One region of the Peribacillus sp. NPDC058075 genome, then DNA from elsewhere that is predicted to be linked to it. Evidence: a T-box and tRNA genes for the amino acid it is inferred to sense, from the RefSeq annotation. Region 1 holds a T-box; the other holds one or more tRNA genes.
The links. The T-box of region 1 lies ahead of glyQ (glycine--tRNA ligase subunit alpha). A T-box ahead of a tRNA ligase gene usually reads a tRNA of that ligase, here a tRNA-Gly.
Positions count from the first base shown of each region.

Region 2: it encodes a tRNA-Gly, which carries the amino acid that the T-box ahead of glyQ (glycine--tRNA ligase subunit alpha) is inferred to sense. The anticodon was not compared.

Region 1 is NZ_JBHVSL010000001.1:912,394-919,879, reverse strand. It holds gene ACFVS1_RS04645 (YaiI/YqxD family protein) at 1-251, opposite strand, end outside; gene ACFVS1_RS04640 (pyruvate, water dikinase regulatory protein) at 765-1,574, opposite strand; gene ccpN (transcriptional regulator CcpN) at 1,603-2,241, opposite strand; gene glyS (glycine--tRNA ligase subunit beta) at 2,402-4,471, opposite strand; gene glyQ (glycine--tRNA ligase subunit alpha) at 4,458-5,354, opposite strand; T-box leader at 5,452-5,628, opposite strand; gene recO (DNA repair protein RecO) at 5,687-6,439, opposite strand; gene ACFVS1_RS04615 (YqzL family protein) at 6,473-6,616, opposite strand; gene era (GTPase Era) at 6,716-7,486, opposite strand, start outside.
Region 2 is NZ_JBHVSL010000007.1:72,063-79,548, forward strand. It holds gene glmM (phosphoglucosamine mutase) at 1-1,131, opposite strand, end outside; gene ACFVS1_RS25165 (CdaR family protein) at 1,188-2,564, opposite strand; gene cdaA (diadenylate cyclase CdaA) at 2,557-3,381, opposite strand; gene ACFVS1_RS25175 (anti-sigma factor family protein) at 3,590-4,213, opposite strand; gene sigW (RNA polymerase sigma factor SigW) at 4,230-4,793, opposite strand; gene ACFVS1_RS25185 (aspartyl-phosphate phosphatase Spo0E family protein) at 4,966-5,151, shown strand; gene rocF (arginase) at 5,290-6,192, opposite strand; tRNA gene ACFVS1_RS25195 (tRNA-Ala) at 6,402-6,477, opposite strand; tRNA gene ACFVS1_RS25200 (tRNA-Gly) at 6,499-6,570, opposite strand; tRNA gene ACFVS1_RS25205 (tRNA-Gln) at 6,574-6,648, opposite strand; tRNA gene ACFVS1_RS25210 (tRNA-Tyr) at 6,753-6,836, opposite strand; tRNA gene ACFVS1_RS25215 (tRNA-Thr) at 6,855-6,930, opposite strand; tRNA gene ACFVS1_RS25220 (tRNA-Val) at 6,946-7,021, opposite strand; tRNA gene ACFVS1_RS25225 (tRNA-Glu) at 7,039-7,113, opposite strand; tRNA gene ACFVS1_RS25230 (tRNA-Thr) at 7,145-7,217, opposite strand; tRNA gene ACFVS1_RS25235 (tRNA-Asn) at 7,221-7,295, opposite strand; rRNA gene rrf (5S ribosomal RNA) at 7,341-7,456, opposite strand.

The DNA.
Region 1 (7,486 bases):
AGCAGGGTTCCAGCCAAACCAATATCTGCAGTAACGACAATATCACCCTTTTTTACTGAGTTTACTATATAAAGATCTGCCGCTTCTTTGTCTGCATCAACATATACCCATTTACCTTCAGGGTTATTCATCATATTTTTATATGATGCAACAAAACAGACTTCAACATCGTGCAAACTTGCACAATGAAGGATTTCGTCTTTCACCGGGCATGCATCGGCATCGACGTGTATCGTAGGTTTATTATTCATAACTTCTAATTCTACATCTTTCTGCATAATCCTTTTTCTCCCCTAAACTTTATGAAGATATGGTGAATTTTCAGCATTGTTCCAGAGAGTTTCCTCTAAAAGAGCACACATTATTCTCCAAGGAATACCTGCTCATTTAAGTGAAAGCACATCTTTTGCCTTGAAAAAGACCAGCCCCTCCTGAATTATACGGAACATGTCGAATTATTTTTATGATAAAAACCTTGACATCTCATTAACCTTTAGTTTATTCCTTATTAATTAAGTCTAAACCTTAAGATTACTTTTTTCTCACAATTTTTTATTATAGTCTATTTGTTTAGAAGATGCCAACATTTAAATTCCGTTTTTGTTTTCATGCAAATCAAAGGATTTAACGGTTGAACACAACGAGGAATTTTATGTAATTTTTTTGAACTTATTCTTTTTATTCCCTATTTAACCTTGGCATTAAAATGTGAGCTGACACATAAAGTGCCTAGCTCACATCTTGATTTATCTTACTTATAAGGATTAACGGTTTTTGTTTTGAAGAATATTGATTATCAAATTGGCTGTTTCTTCAACAGCTTTATTGGTTACATCAATGATAGGACAGTTCAACCTTGATATGATGGTATCAAAGTATGTCAATTCTTCTTTTATGCGCTCCACATTTGCATAAATCGCATGATCATTAAGCCCAAGCGACTTTAATCGTTCTTTACGAATATGGTTCAGCTTTTCCGGGCTGATCTTTAAACCAATGCATTTTTCAGGAGGTACCAGGAACAGCTCTTCTGGAGGTTCCACTTCAGGCACTAAAGGTACGTTCGCGACCTTATATCGTTTGTGGGCTAAATACTGTGATAACGGCGTTTTGGAAGTGCGTGAAACACCGACAAGGACGATATCTGCACGTAAAATGCCCCGAGGGTCACGTCCATCATCATATTTTACGGCAAATTCAATGGCTTCCACACGTTTGAAATAGTCATCATCCAGCTTTCTTACAAGACCAGGTTCATTAAGCGGCCCTTTTGGCGCCCTTTCCTCAAGGATGTCCATGAGCGGCCCTAAAATGTCATAAGCAGACAAATTTTCTTTCTCGACCTGTGCTTTCATATACGCTCTAATAGCCGGCTTCACAAGAGTGTAAGCAATGATTGCCCCATCCAACTTAGCCAGTGATATCACTTCATCCACGTTTTGTTCATCTTCAATATACGGAATTCTCTTTATGGAAAATGCAGATCCCGAGAACTGGCTTGCAGCGGCTTTTGTAACCAATTCCGCTGTTTCCCCTACCGAATCCGATACAACATATATAATAGAACCGTTCATATTCTCCGTCATTCCTTTTGCAAGCCCCCTAATAGCCTTCATCAGCCAAAGCTACGAATGCTTTCGTAATATTGGTTTTTGTAATCCTTCCAATCACTTCATAGCCTTTTTCTGTGTCTTTGACGACCGGTAATGAGTCGATTTGTTTATCAATCAATTTTTTGGCCACATCAATCAAAAGGTCTTCTTTTGAACACATTGTAATATTGGGCATCCTAGTCATGATGATATTGACTGGAATGGAGTTAAGCTCTTGTTTCCCAATACTCGCACGCAACAAGTCTTTCCTTGATAAGACACCAACTAGCAATGCATGCTTATCGACCACGAACATTGTTCCGACATCTTCTAAAAACATCATGACGATTGCATCATATACGGAAATGCCCTCGTCAACAACGACGGGTATCGATTGGTAGTCTCGTACATAAAGATGGTTAAGGCTGTCGGTCAAAAGCTGTGTCCCTGACCTGCCTGTATAAAAATACCCCACTCGCGGCCTGGCATCAAGAAAACCTGCCATCGTTAAAATGGCTAGATCTGGACGAAGTGTCGCCCTGGTTAGGTTCAATTTATCCGCAATATGTTCTCCAGTAATCGGTCCGTTTTCTTTTACAATTTGTAAAATTTGCTCCTGACGCTTGTTCAATTGGATTATAATCACCACCCCACTGCTTTCGCAGAGTAAAGTAACAAAATTTATTCATTTAATAATTATATACTAAATTATTTAATAAGGGCATTTTTGTCCTATTTATTGACCATTATCTTTTTAAGAAATCGGAAACCCTATTTAAAGTGTTTCCGATTTCCATCCATCCTTTCGATCATGTAAGGATGATTTTATTCATGGCAGCAAAGCCTGCAACCAAATCACTGATTTCCTTCATTAAGGATAAACGGTTATTACGGATTGCTTCATCATCTGCCATGACCATTGTATTCTCGAAATATGACTCTATTTCCGATTGTAGCGAAACAAGCTGTTCAAACCGCTCATTCTCATCTTTAGATTCCATATAACGGATTGCCACTTTTTGATATTTTACATATAACGCATTTTCTTGTTCATTTTCAAAGGCAGAAGGATCAACTGTCACCTTATTGTCACATTTAACAGCAATGTTCATGACCCGACTTAATGCTTCCAGGCTTTCTTTAAACCCTGCTTCGTCCTTTTTAGCATTCAAGACATGTGCACGTTCCACGATAGAGTGGATATAACCGATCTCATTGAACAGAACTGCATCAATTAAATCGTAACGGATTTGCTGTTCTTGAAGCAGATGTTTGACACGTGCTTTAAAGAATGTGAACATATCCGCTTTAACTTCTTCAAGATCACGTTTTAAGATGCCTTTTGATTCCAGTCCTTTAAGGCCTAAAACAATAAGCTCCTCTAGAGAAATATTCCATTTCTTCTCCGCTAGGATTTGGACGACACCGCTCGCCTGCCTTCTTAATGCGTAAGGATCCTGGGAACCTGTCGGAATGACGCCAATAGCGAAGAATGAAGACAAAGTATCCATTTTTTCAGCTAAACTCACAACCGCGCCAATCACTGAAGGCGGTACATTGTCATCCGCATGTCTTGGCATATAATGTTCATTGATTGCGGCGGCCACTTCTTTAGCTTCACCTTTTAAGAGCGCATATTTTTCACCCATATACCCTTGCAATTCAGGGAATTCATAAACCATTTGACTCACCAAATCGAACTTGGCAATTGCCGCTGTACGAAGCGCCATTTCTTTTTCCGCCTTTAAATCCAAAGCATCCGCAAGGTCACCGGTCAAAGCAGTTACCCGGGCAGTTTTCTCGGCTAATGTACCGATTTCTTCATGATAAACGATGCTGTCAAGCTTTTTCAAAGCATCCGAAATTTCTTTTTTCTGATCTTCTTTGTAGAAGAATGCTGCATCCGATAGGCGGGCACGCAATACTTTTTCATTCCCTTTAGAAACCTTATCCAAATGGCGGTCATCGCCATTACGCACGGTTACAAAGTGAGCAAGCAGCTTCCCGTCCTGATCTTTAACAGGGAAATAACGTTGATGTTCCTTCATCGATGTGATAAGCACCTCAGCTGGAAGCTCAAGGAACTCTTCTTCAAAATTTCCAAATAACACCGTTGGATACTCTACCAAATTATTGACTTCTTCAAGCAGGTCTTCATCGACTGGGATGATCCAGCCTTTCTCCTGCTCAAGTTCTTTAATCTGATCCATTATAACTTGCCGGCGTTTATCTGGATTCGCCATAACAAATTGCTCTTTTAGCGTATCTTCGTACAGTTCCGGCAGTTCGATGCTAGCGCTATCGCCCAAGAAACGGTGTCCTTTTGTTTCTCGGCCCGTTTCCACATCAGCAATGCTGAATGGCACAATGTCATTGCCGAATAAGGCAATCAGCCATTTAATCGGACGGACGAAGCGGAGCTCCTGATTGGCCCAACGCATATTTTTCGGGAACGTCATGCCGCTGATGATTTCAGCAAGCTCAGATAAAAGCTGAACGGTCTGCTGTCCTTTTATGAATTTATTCACATGGGCATATTCTACACCCTTGAGTTCTTTAAAATAAATGTCCTCTGAAGTCATGCCTTGACCCCTGACGAATCCCAATGCGGCTTTAGACCAGTTGCCTTCACTGTCCAAAGCGATTTTCTTAGCCGGGCCTTTTGCTTCTTCTTCGATATCCTCTTGGGACTCTTCTACGTCTTTCACCAGAACGGCCAAACGTCTTGGTGTGGAAAAAGCTTCAACCGTTCCGAATTCAATCGCTTTTTCCGTTAGCCATTGCTGCACCTTATCTGACAACTGTTTCATTGATGCTGTCACAAAACGGGCAGGCAGCTCTTCCAATCCAATTTCCAATAACAAATCACGCTTGCTCATTTGTATTCTCCCCTTTCACTTTCAGAATCGGGAAGCCTAATTTTTCCCGCTCTTCATAGAAGGTTTTGGCAACCTTGCGCGCTAGGTTACGGCACCGGGCAATATAACCCGTTCTTTCCGTCACCGAGATGGCACCTTTGGCATCCAAAAGGTTAAATGTATGTGAACATTTCAAAACATAATCATATGCGGGATGTACAAGTCCTTCTTCCATTTGGCGATGCGCTTCCTTTTCATACATCGTGAAAAGCTGAAACAGCATATCAAGGTCGGAGGTTTCGAACGTATATTTCGAATGTTCGTATTCCGGCTGTCCAAATATATCCCGAACTGTGAATCCATCTGTCCATTCCAGGTCAAATACGTTTTCCTTATCTTGAATGTAAGAGGCGAGACGTTCGATCCCGTATGTAATTTCCACGGAAACCGGCTTGCACTCAAGTCCGCCCACTTGTTGGAAATATGTAAATTGCGTGATTTCCATTCCATCAAGCCACACTTCCCAACCGAGACCAGCACATCCTAGTGATGGATTTTCCCAGTTGTCCTCCACAAAGCGAATATCATGCTCAAGCGGGTTGATCCCTAAAGCGCGTAAAGAATCCAAATATAACTCTTGGATATTGTCAGGTGACGGCTTCATGATCACTTGGAACTGATGGTGCTGATACAGTCGGTTAGGGTTCTCACCATAACGACCGTCAGCAGGACGGCGTGAGGGCTCCACGTAAGCTACGCTCCAAGGCTCCGGTCCAATGGCTCTCAGGAACGTGTATGGGCTCATCGTTCCTGCCCCTTTTTCGACATCATAAGCATTCATTAATATGCAGCCTTGTTCAGACCAATGCTTTTGTAACGTTAAAATCATATTTTGAATATTCATCGTACACCTCCAGGTTATTTAAAACGGCTCTTTTTAAAATGAGGTCGGAACCCATCACATTTTGGCAAACAAAAAACTCCCGTCCCTATGCGAAATGCATAGGGACGAGAGTTTACCCGCGGTTCCACCCTAATTGCCGTTTATAAAACGGCCTCTTTTCAAAGCAACATGCTCCGGAAACGCCCTTCCCTGTAAATCCATATCCCGGCTTCCACTGTCCCGGGTTCGCTTTTTATGGAGAATGACAGATACTCTTTTCCATCAACGCAATCTTCTTATTTTGATGATTAGAATTTTATACAAACTAGCATGGAATGTCAATAGGTCAGATCCTAAAACATATCTTTCATCGTATCAATCTGCTTCAGGAACTTTTTTGATTTCAAATTCAGACCAGAATATTCCTCATAATAAGCATCGATGATCTTCTGCAGTTCTTTTTTCGTTTCAGGCTTGACGGAAATGTTTCCGAGCCTTGATAAATCGAAATAATAAAAGATCCGCAGCAATTTGACGGCTGCAGGTGAAATTTTATAATGATAAGGGTCCTTCCCTAGGCAGCGGTGACAAATGAAGCCCGCTTCCCGAAGTGAGAAGGAGAATTCCCCTTCCGTTTCACCACATACAGCACACTGATTCAGCACTGGGTTAATCCCATTGACGGGCAGCATCTTCATTTCAAAAATGAATTTCAATACCTCTGCGTCATATTCTTCGTTTATGTAATGCAAGGTTTGCGAAAGCAACTCATACAAATATGGATTCGGTTTCTTATCCTCGACGCTTTTATCAAGCAATTCAACAATATAAGAAGCATAAGCAGTGGCAAAAAGATCCTCCCTTATGAAACGGAGTGAATCGACCATTTCGCCTTGCTGGAGACTTCCGAGTCCGGTTGATGTAGTTACAAGAAAATACCCGGAGCAAAAAAGCTGTGTGACGGCAGAAAGCCTGCTGTTAGGTTTACTGGCTCCTCTAGCCATAACGCCAATCTTTCCTAGCTCACGGGTATATATAGTAATGATTTTGTTATTTTCTCCATATGCAGTTCGCCTTATGACAATGCCCTCACATTTTTGGAGCATACCAAGACACCACCCATGCTCGCCAAGGCTATCCTATGAAACAGGAAAATCAATTTCTGCTAGCTCATCATTCAATACCAAGTGTCTTTCCTGTCTTTCGACTTCTATCTCCTTAAACAGCAAATAGGTGTCCACATTACCTGTTTCAGTGAATAATTCCCAGGTAAAATCCAACATATAAAGCCCACCTTTCATTTTTAACTAGCAATATGAATATCCGACCATATGATTAGCTTGACCGTTTTCCAAACTTTCATGACGCGTAAATTTTGTTAATTAATACTCGCTCTCATTGAAGCCATAATCGCGAAGCTGGCTTGCTTTGTTACGCCAATCCTTCTGCACCTTCACCCACAGTTCCAGGAAAACTTTCGAGCCCAATAAGTTTTCGATATCCACTCTGGCACGGCTGCCGACTTCTTTAAGCATTTTCCCTTGCTTTCCGATGACAATGCCTTTTTGTGAATCACGTTCGACAACGATCGTCGCCATGACATTAATGGTGTCGCTGTTATCCATTTTTTTGATGGAATCGATGACAACAGCCACCGAATGCGGTATTTCTTCCCGTGTCAGGTGCAGCACCTTCTCGCGAACCAATTCGGAAATGATAAAACGTTCCGGGTGATCGGTCACTTGATCAGCCGGATAAAACTGGGGACCCTCAGGCAAGTGTTCCTTGATTTGTTCAAGCAATGTCTCGACGTTATTTCCTTCAAGTGCAGAAATTGGAACAACTGCCGCAAAAGGGTAAAGCTGTTGGTATTTTTCAATGATCGGAAGTAAATCATCTGGATGCATCGCATCGATTTTGTTTACCACCAGGAAAACAGGCGTTTTTACGGATTGAAGTTTTTCAATGATAAACTCGTCACCGCGTCCGTATCCTTCAGTCGCATTGATCATGAAGAGAATCAAATCGACTTCCTTCAATGTATTCGTGGCCACTTTCATCATGAAATCACCAAGCTTATGCTTTGGTTTATGAATGCCAGGTGTATCGATGAAAATCATTTGTGAATCGTTTTGCGTAAGTACACCTTGGAC
Region 2 (7,486 bases), on a different contig from region 1:
TCTGACATTGATCAGCGTTTGTGGATATTTCTTCATCTCGCCAGCAAGCTCCGATAAGGTTTTTTGGGTATCGCTCATGATGTTCACAAGCTGTAAGCCCGTCAATAAGCCATCACCTGTCGTGTTATAGTCCAGGAAGATGATATGTCCGGATTGTTCACCGCCAAGGTTATAGCCGCCTTTTCGCATCTCCTCGACCACATAGCGATCCCCCACTGCCGTCTGGGCGCTTTGGATGCCATGCTCTTCAAGACCTTTATAAAAGCCAAGGTTGCTCATGATCGTAGAAACCACCGTTCCCTGTTTCAGACGGTTATTTTCTTTCAAGTATTTCGCACAGATATACATGATTTGGTCGCCGTCCACTATATTTCCTTTTTCATCTATGGCAATGACACGGTCTCCATCACCATCGAAAGCAAGTCCAACATCCGCACCTTTTTCTTTTAAGAATTCAGCAAGTGCTTCAGGATGGGTGGAACCTACCTTATCATTAATATTCAAGCCATTGGGCGATGCCCCCATTGTTGAGATGTCTGCATCAAGATCTGCAAACAAATGCATGGCCAAGGCAGATGTCGCCCCATGTGCACAATCAAGAGCAACATGAATGCCTGTAAAGTCTTCATCCACTGATTGCTTCAAGTACTGGAGGTACTTTTGCCCTCCTTCGAAATAATCGTTCAAATGGCCTAAATCTCCGCCAACCGGGCGTGGAAGTTCATCCTTTTCCATATCTAATAGAGCTTCAATTTCCGCTTCTTGATCATCGGATAACTTAAACCCATCCGGTCCAAAGAATTTAATGCCATTATCCGCTACCGGGTTATGCGAAGCGGAAATCATGACACCTGCTTCAGCACTTAAGGCCTTTGTTAAATAGGCAACTCCTGGTGTCGAAATGACCCCAAGGCGCATCACCTCAGCCCCAATGGATAAAAGACCGGCAACAAGCGCACCTTCCAGCATTTCACCTGAAATACGAGTATCGCGCCCTATCAGCACTTTTGGTTTTTCTGTATTTCTAGTAAGGACATAGCCACCAAAACGGCCTAGTTTAAATGCCAACTCCGGTGTTAATTCGCTATTCGCTATACCCCTTACTCCGTCTGTTCCAAAATATTTACCCATCTTTATCGCTCCTTCTTCGAATCGTTACTGAATTAAATGATGATGTTAAAGCAAGGTCATGTCTCTTCGTCTTTTTGTGTGATGGTTACCGAAATCGTTTTAGAATCCAGTTCCCAGTCCAATCCCTCAGGTACTGATACCGCCAAATCCACATCATGCGTACCTTCATCTAAATTACTCACATCTACTGTAAGATTAATGTCGTCTTTAGTTATTTTCTTCAATTCATCCGCCTCACCAAGCAAAGTGATGCTAGTTACTTCGGATTCCAATTCGGCATCTTGGTCATCCTGTATGCCCACAGGCACAATTTGTATATTGTTGAAAGTTTTAGACTCAATGGCAGCCGTTTCATCTTTTTCTTTTTCTTTTTCTTTTTCTTCCTCTTCTTCGACTACTTGCTCTTCTTGTTTTTGTTCAGTTTCCTGTTCTTTCTCTTTTACGACTGGCTCTGCACTCTCTTCATCCACATCCACTTTCTCGGTACGAATCTTGACCTTTGCCTTACCCAAGGACATTTTTTGTACACTTTCCGGTTTATTAAGATCTAGTTCCAGTTCTGTATCACCATCGATTTTCGAGATATTTACAGGAAGATTTATTTCATCAATTTTCTCCAGGTCCGATTCCGAACCGAATAAGGTGACCTCTTTTGGGTCAACACTCATGCTTGTGATCCTGATGCCATCCTTTGCCTTGCCAGTTTGCTTCGGTTCTATCGAAACCGTCTTGGAAGGAATGCTCACTTTTAAGGAAACGGCAACTGAAGATGGCTCGATCGTCACATCCAGCTTATTCAAGTCCCTGTCCAAGGCTTTAACGGTTGCCTTACCGTTCACCGTTTCGCTAAGTCCCTTACTTATTTCAAGGTTTGCCTTTACATACGAAATTTGTTCAATCGCATCTTTAGCACCCGTTATTTTGACAGTTTTCGGGCTGACTGTTGGCTGACCGGCGGTATATCCCTCTTCAAGTAAAGAGCTATTATACTCGGCTTCAACGGAGAATTCCTTCGTCACCCGTTCCTGAACGTTGACTTCGGCATATTCCGGATCGATTGTCGCCACTAGCTTTTCATTCAGCTCACTTATTTTAAATGTGACAGTTCTGTCCCCCATTGAGATTGCTGGATCAGATAGGTCTACATACACTTTAAAGTCCCTTTGGTTTTTCGCATTAATCAAGAGGCTTTTTGCTCCCTTAAGCGTAACATCAACCGTCTCCGGCACTCCGCTCACCACTAGATTCTCACGGTCATAGTAGACTTCAACCGGTACATTTTCAATAGTCTCCGTACTGATTTCAGGGGCTGTCGATAAACCAAGCGATTTTTTATCCGACTCCATCTCAAAGTTAATGGAAATGAATAAAAGTGCTGCCAAGGCAAAAGCTACGATTCTCATAAACCAAGCACTATTGGTGAATTTATCCATTCTTTTTCCCCCTCCAGTTAAAGATGCTTGAGGAAGTTGATTTGATGTTTTCCACTACCAGTTCACTTGTAAGCATGGCCTTAAATGATTCTTGATTCAAATCCCGGTAAAGTTCCCCGTTTTTAGTGACGGATATCCCTCCCGTTTCTTCTGAAACGACAATTGTAAGACTATCCGTAACTTCACTCATGCCTATGGCTGCCCTATGCCGTGTGCCAAGTTCCTTTGAAATGAATGGACTCTCTGATAATGGCAAATAGCAGGCTGCAGCTGCCACCTGGTTATTTTGCAAAATAACTGCGCCATCATGGAGCGGCGTATTAGGGATGAAGATATTAATGAGCAGTTCTGAAGAAATATAGGATTTTAGGGGGATCCCCGTTTCAACATAATCCCCAAGCTCCGTACCTTTTTCTATCGTAATCAAGGCTCCTATACGCCTTTTTGCCATATAGGTGGACGCCTTTAGGATTTCTTCGACTAAACGCTCTTGCTGATTCTCTTCTGGAACGGTGCCCCTTGCAAAGAGCTTCCCGCGTCCTAATTGTTCAAGTGCCCTTCTCAGTTCAGGTTGAAAAATGACGAGAATCGCCAATACTCCCCAATTCATGACTTGTGCCATTAACCATCCGAGTGTATTGAAACCAAACAGGTTGCTTAAGCTTTTTACAATGACAATTACAAAAATTCCTTTTAGCAGCTGAATAGCCTTCGTGCCTCGAATAATAGTTAACAATTTATATATCACAAACCATACAAGGAGAATATCAATGAAATTTACTACATAGTCCCAAACAGTCAAATTGGTTAAAGACATGTTGTTTCCTCCAGTCAGTATTACTCCAAATACCAATTACAATTTACAATAACCTTAATAGTATACCATTTTTTAAATGATACATCTAAAAACTAGTGTGAGAAATTTACATAGGAAAAACGAATCATGAAAAATGGTTCCCCTTTACTTAACAAAATAAAGCTGAGCGAAGTCACCGTAAATGAAAAACGGTGCCCTCTCCCAGCTTCTATTCCTTATTCTCCTCTTTAGCAGGAACCAACGAGGTTGCAGTGTCCTTTACTTTATACCACATCCACTCAAAAGCTTGGTCAATAACATGGATGCTCCCAGTCACATTCCCTGCCTTAGACATATATTTATGCCCATTTATGACTGTCACATCTCCCTTTACTTCACCATCTATTTGAATGTTACCATTTTGAACTACCACATTTCCCTTGATTGTCTCACCCTCAGGCACAATCACCGTTTCACCATCGACCACTAAGTTAGGCTGCTTTGATACTGAAAAATGTTCGTCCTGATTATAAGTGGAAAAAACAGATCCTGTCATCAATATGATGAACATCGCTGCCGCTGTCATGAAGGGATGGCTTTTGAACCAACGTTTGGCACCTGTTGTTTTCGTTTCCTTTGGCAATTGAGCCATAACCTTTGCTGTAAAGTCATCCGGGGCCTTTATATGGGAAGTGCTTTGTACAAGAGCGACCGCCTTTTTCATTTCATGAAAGTAATCCCGGCATTCAGCACAGTTATGCAAGTGCTCCCGTAAAACTTCTTTATGCTCCGGTTTGATGTCCTCATCTAAATAATCATGCATATATTCAATGATTTCCTCATGGCAGTTCATTTTTCTCACCTTCTTTTTATAAATGGCGTAGTTGTTTACGCAAGGCTTCCCGACCGCGATGTATCCTCGTCTTAACCGTACCGACCGGCAAATCGAGTATTTCACTGATTTCCTTTAATGATAACTCTTCAATATACTTCAATACGATGACCGATCGGTATTTCTCGGGCAATTTCATTATTTCCACTTGAATCGTTTCCTGCAGTTCTAAAGATTCAACTTCTTCCTCGGGTTTCGCCATATCCGATGCGATTTGGGAATACATATTCAATCCCTCTGTTCCGGCCACCTCTGCATCCAGATAGTAGTCCGGTTTTTTCTTGCGAAGCCGGTCAATACAAAGATTGGTCGCAATTCGATATAACCATGTAGAAAATTTCATTGTTATATTGAAACTGCGAATATTCACGTAGGCCCTTACAAAGGCCTCTTGTGCCAAATCTTCCGCTTCTTGCCTGTTTCCGAGCATCCTGAAACATATTTGGAAAACTTTGTCCTTGTAAATTTCGACAATTTCCCCAAATGCATTATGGTCTCCCTTTAATACTTGATTAATTCTCTCTTTAATGAGTGCATCCATTTTCCGGTATTACCCCCGCTCATGCGGCTATACGATTACTACGAATCGTAAGCTAAAAGGTTTCAAAAATTTAATACATTAATTTTAACAAAGTTTTACATTTTATGTTTAAAAAAAAAGAAACAGGGCTATATAGTAAGAAATTGTATAATTCAAGGGAGTGATTCTTTATATGACTGCTGAACAAATTTTAGATCATATTGAACAATACAGACAGAAAATGATGTTTTTGGCTTCCCGCTCTTCGATGGTGGATAATGAAGTTGTTGAAGTTAGCAGCAAATTGGATTCTTTAATCATCCAATACATCCATTTAACTAATAATGGAGACCCTACAGACAGACGTGCTCTCAAGTGAATACGGATATACGATGGCATCCATCAATCTATAACTATGTTCCTGTTACATACACCCTGGAAAATAAACCTACGCCTTCTAGCATATAAAAAACAGTAACCCATTACAAGCCGGTTACTGTTTCTTTTATTTTTCCAGTTATAATAATTTTTCTCCAAATAGCGAACCCATTAGGGCGACAGCAACGATTGCCGTTTTATTTCGCTCATCTAAAATGGGATTCACCTCTACGAATTCAGCTGATGTAATCAAGTTGGATTCCGCAAGCATTTCCATGGCCAAATGACTTTCCCGATAGCTTATACCACCAATCACCGGTGTCCCCACTCCGGGTGCATCTGCCGGGTCAACTCCATCCAAATCCAATGAAAGGTGAACACCATCCGTTCTTTCCCTTAGGTACTCCATGCACTCTTCCATGACCCGTGTCATTCCCAAACGGTCGATCTCATGCATCGTGAATACCCTAATCCCTTTCTCACGGATAAGTTCTTTTTCCCCTTCATCCAATGACCTTGCCCCAATTATTACGATGTTTTCCGGTTTCACTTTGGGAGCAAAACCATGGATATTGATTAGGTCAGGATGTCCAAGCCCGATACTGACAGCCAGGGGCATACCGTGTATATTCCCGGATGGTGAAGTATCTTCCGTATTTAAATCCCCGTGTGCGTCGTACCATATCACTCCTAAATTTTCATAGTGCTTTGCGACTCCTGCCAGTGTTCCTATGGCTATCGAATGGTCTCCTCCCAATACAAGCGGGAAGGAGCCTCCTTCTATTATTTCATCAACTTTTGCTGCAAGCAGGGTGTTACCCTTTGCCACAAGCTGTAAGTTTTTTAGATTTGTCCCAGGCTCATCTGCATTTTCAGGTCGCCCTACAATGATATCCCCTAAATCCTCTACTTCTATATTCAAACTTTCAAGCCGCTCGACAATCTCTGCGCAGCGAATGGCACTAGGTCCCATATCCACCCCTCGCCTTGCTTGACCAAGGTCCATAGGCAACCCGATGACGGAAATTTTCTGAATAGACATACAATTCCCCCTTTCCACCATTTTATATTGTATATGCCGATTGGTTCAACTCGACAATTCCATGTATAAAGATGCACGTTTTCCTATCACATATGTTTTTGGTGAATAAAGATCTTTCTTGCAATTAGTATGCCCAACTATGCCTTGAACAAAAAAAAGTCTTAAGCCATTTTTGGCTTAAGACGTAAGTTTTTGGTGTATGTAGTTGATGGTGGAGCCTAGCGGGATCGAACCGCTGACCTCCTGCGTGCAAGGCAGGCGCTCTCCCAGCTGAGCTAAGGCCCCTAAGGGATATGAAATATATTAAGCGGAAGACGGGATTCGAACCCGCGACCCCAACCTTGGCAAGGTTGTATTCTACCACTGAACTACTTCCGCAAATGGCTGGGCTAGAAGGGATCGAACCTTCGCATGACGGAATCAAAATCCGTTGCCTTACCGCTTGGCTATAGCCCAATATATGATATGCAATGATTAAAATTCAACAAAATAAAAAGGTGGTAATCATATAATTCCCCAATAAAGAGAATATATAACTGATCCACAGGATTTTATTAAAATGGTGGAGGGGGGCAGATTCGAACTGCCGAACCCAAAGGAGCGGATTTACAGTCCGCCGCGTTTAGCCACTTCGCTACCCCTCCGCAATATATGGTTGTAAATGGTGCCGGCAAGAGGACTTGAACCCCCAACCTACTGATTACAAGTCAGTTGCTCTACCAGTTGAGCTACACCGGCAAGTAAAGAATAAAATGGTGGAGGATGACGGGATCGAACCGCCGACCCTCTGCTTGTAAGGCAGATGCTCTCCCAGCTGAGCTAATCCTCCGGATTAATGATTTAAAATGGTGACCCGTACGGGATTCGAACCCGTGTTACCGCCGTGAAAGGGCGGTGTCTTAACCGCTTGACCAACGGGCCGAACTGTTTTTTGTTCATAGATAGATCGGGAAGCTCCCAAGCGGATTCGAACCGCTGACCTCTTCCTTACCATGGAAGTGCTCTACCTACTGAGCTATGGAAGCATATGGCTCCGCAGGTAGGACTCGAACCTACGACCGTTCGGTTAACAGCCGAATGCTCTACCACTGAGCTACTGCGGAATAATATAATGTTTCCTAAAACCCATTTAAAGATTTAAATGAACAGCCTGGCAACGTCCTACTCTCACAGGGGGAAACCCCCAACTACCATCGGCGCTGAAGAACTTAACTTCCGTGTTCGGAATGGGTACGGGTGTGACCTCTTCGCCATCATTGCCAGACTATATTCATTTTTGAAGAATTTTCATTCC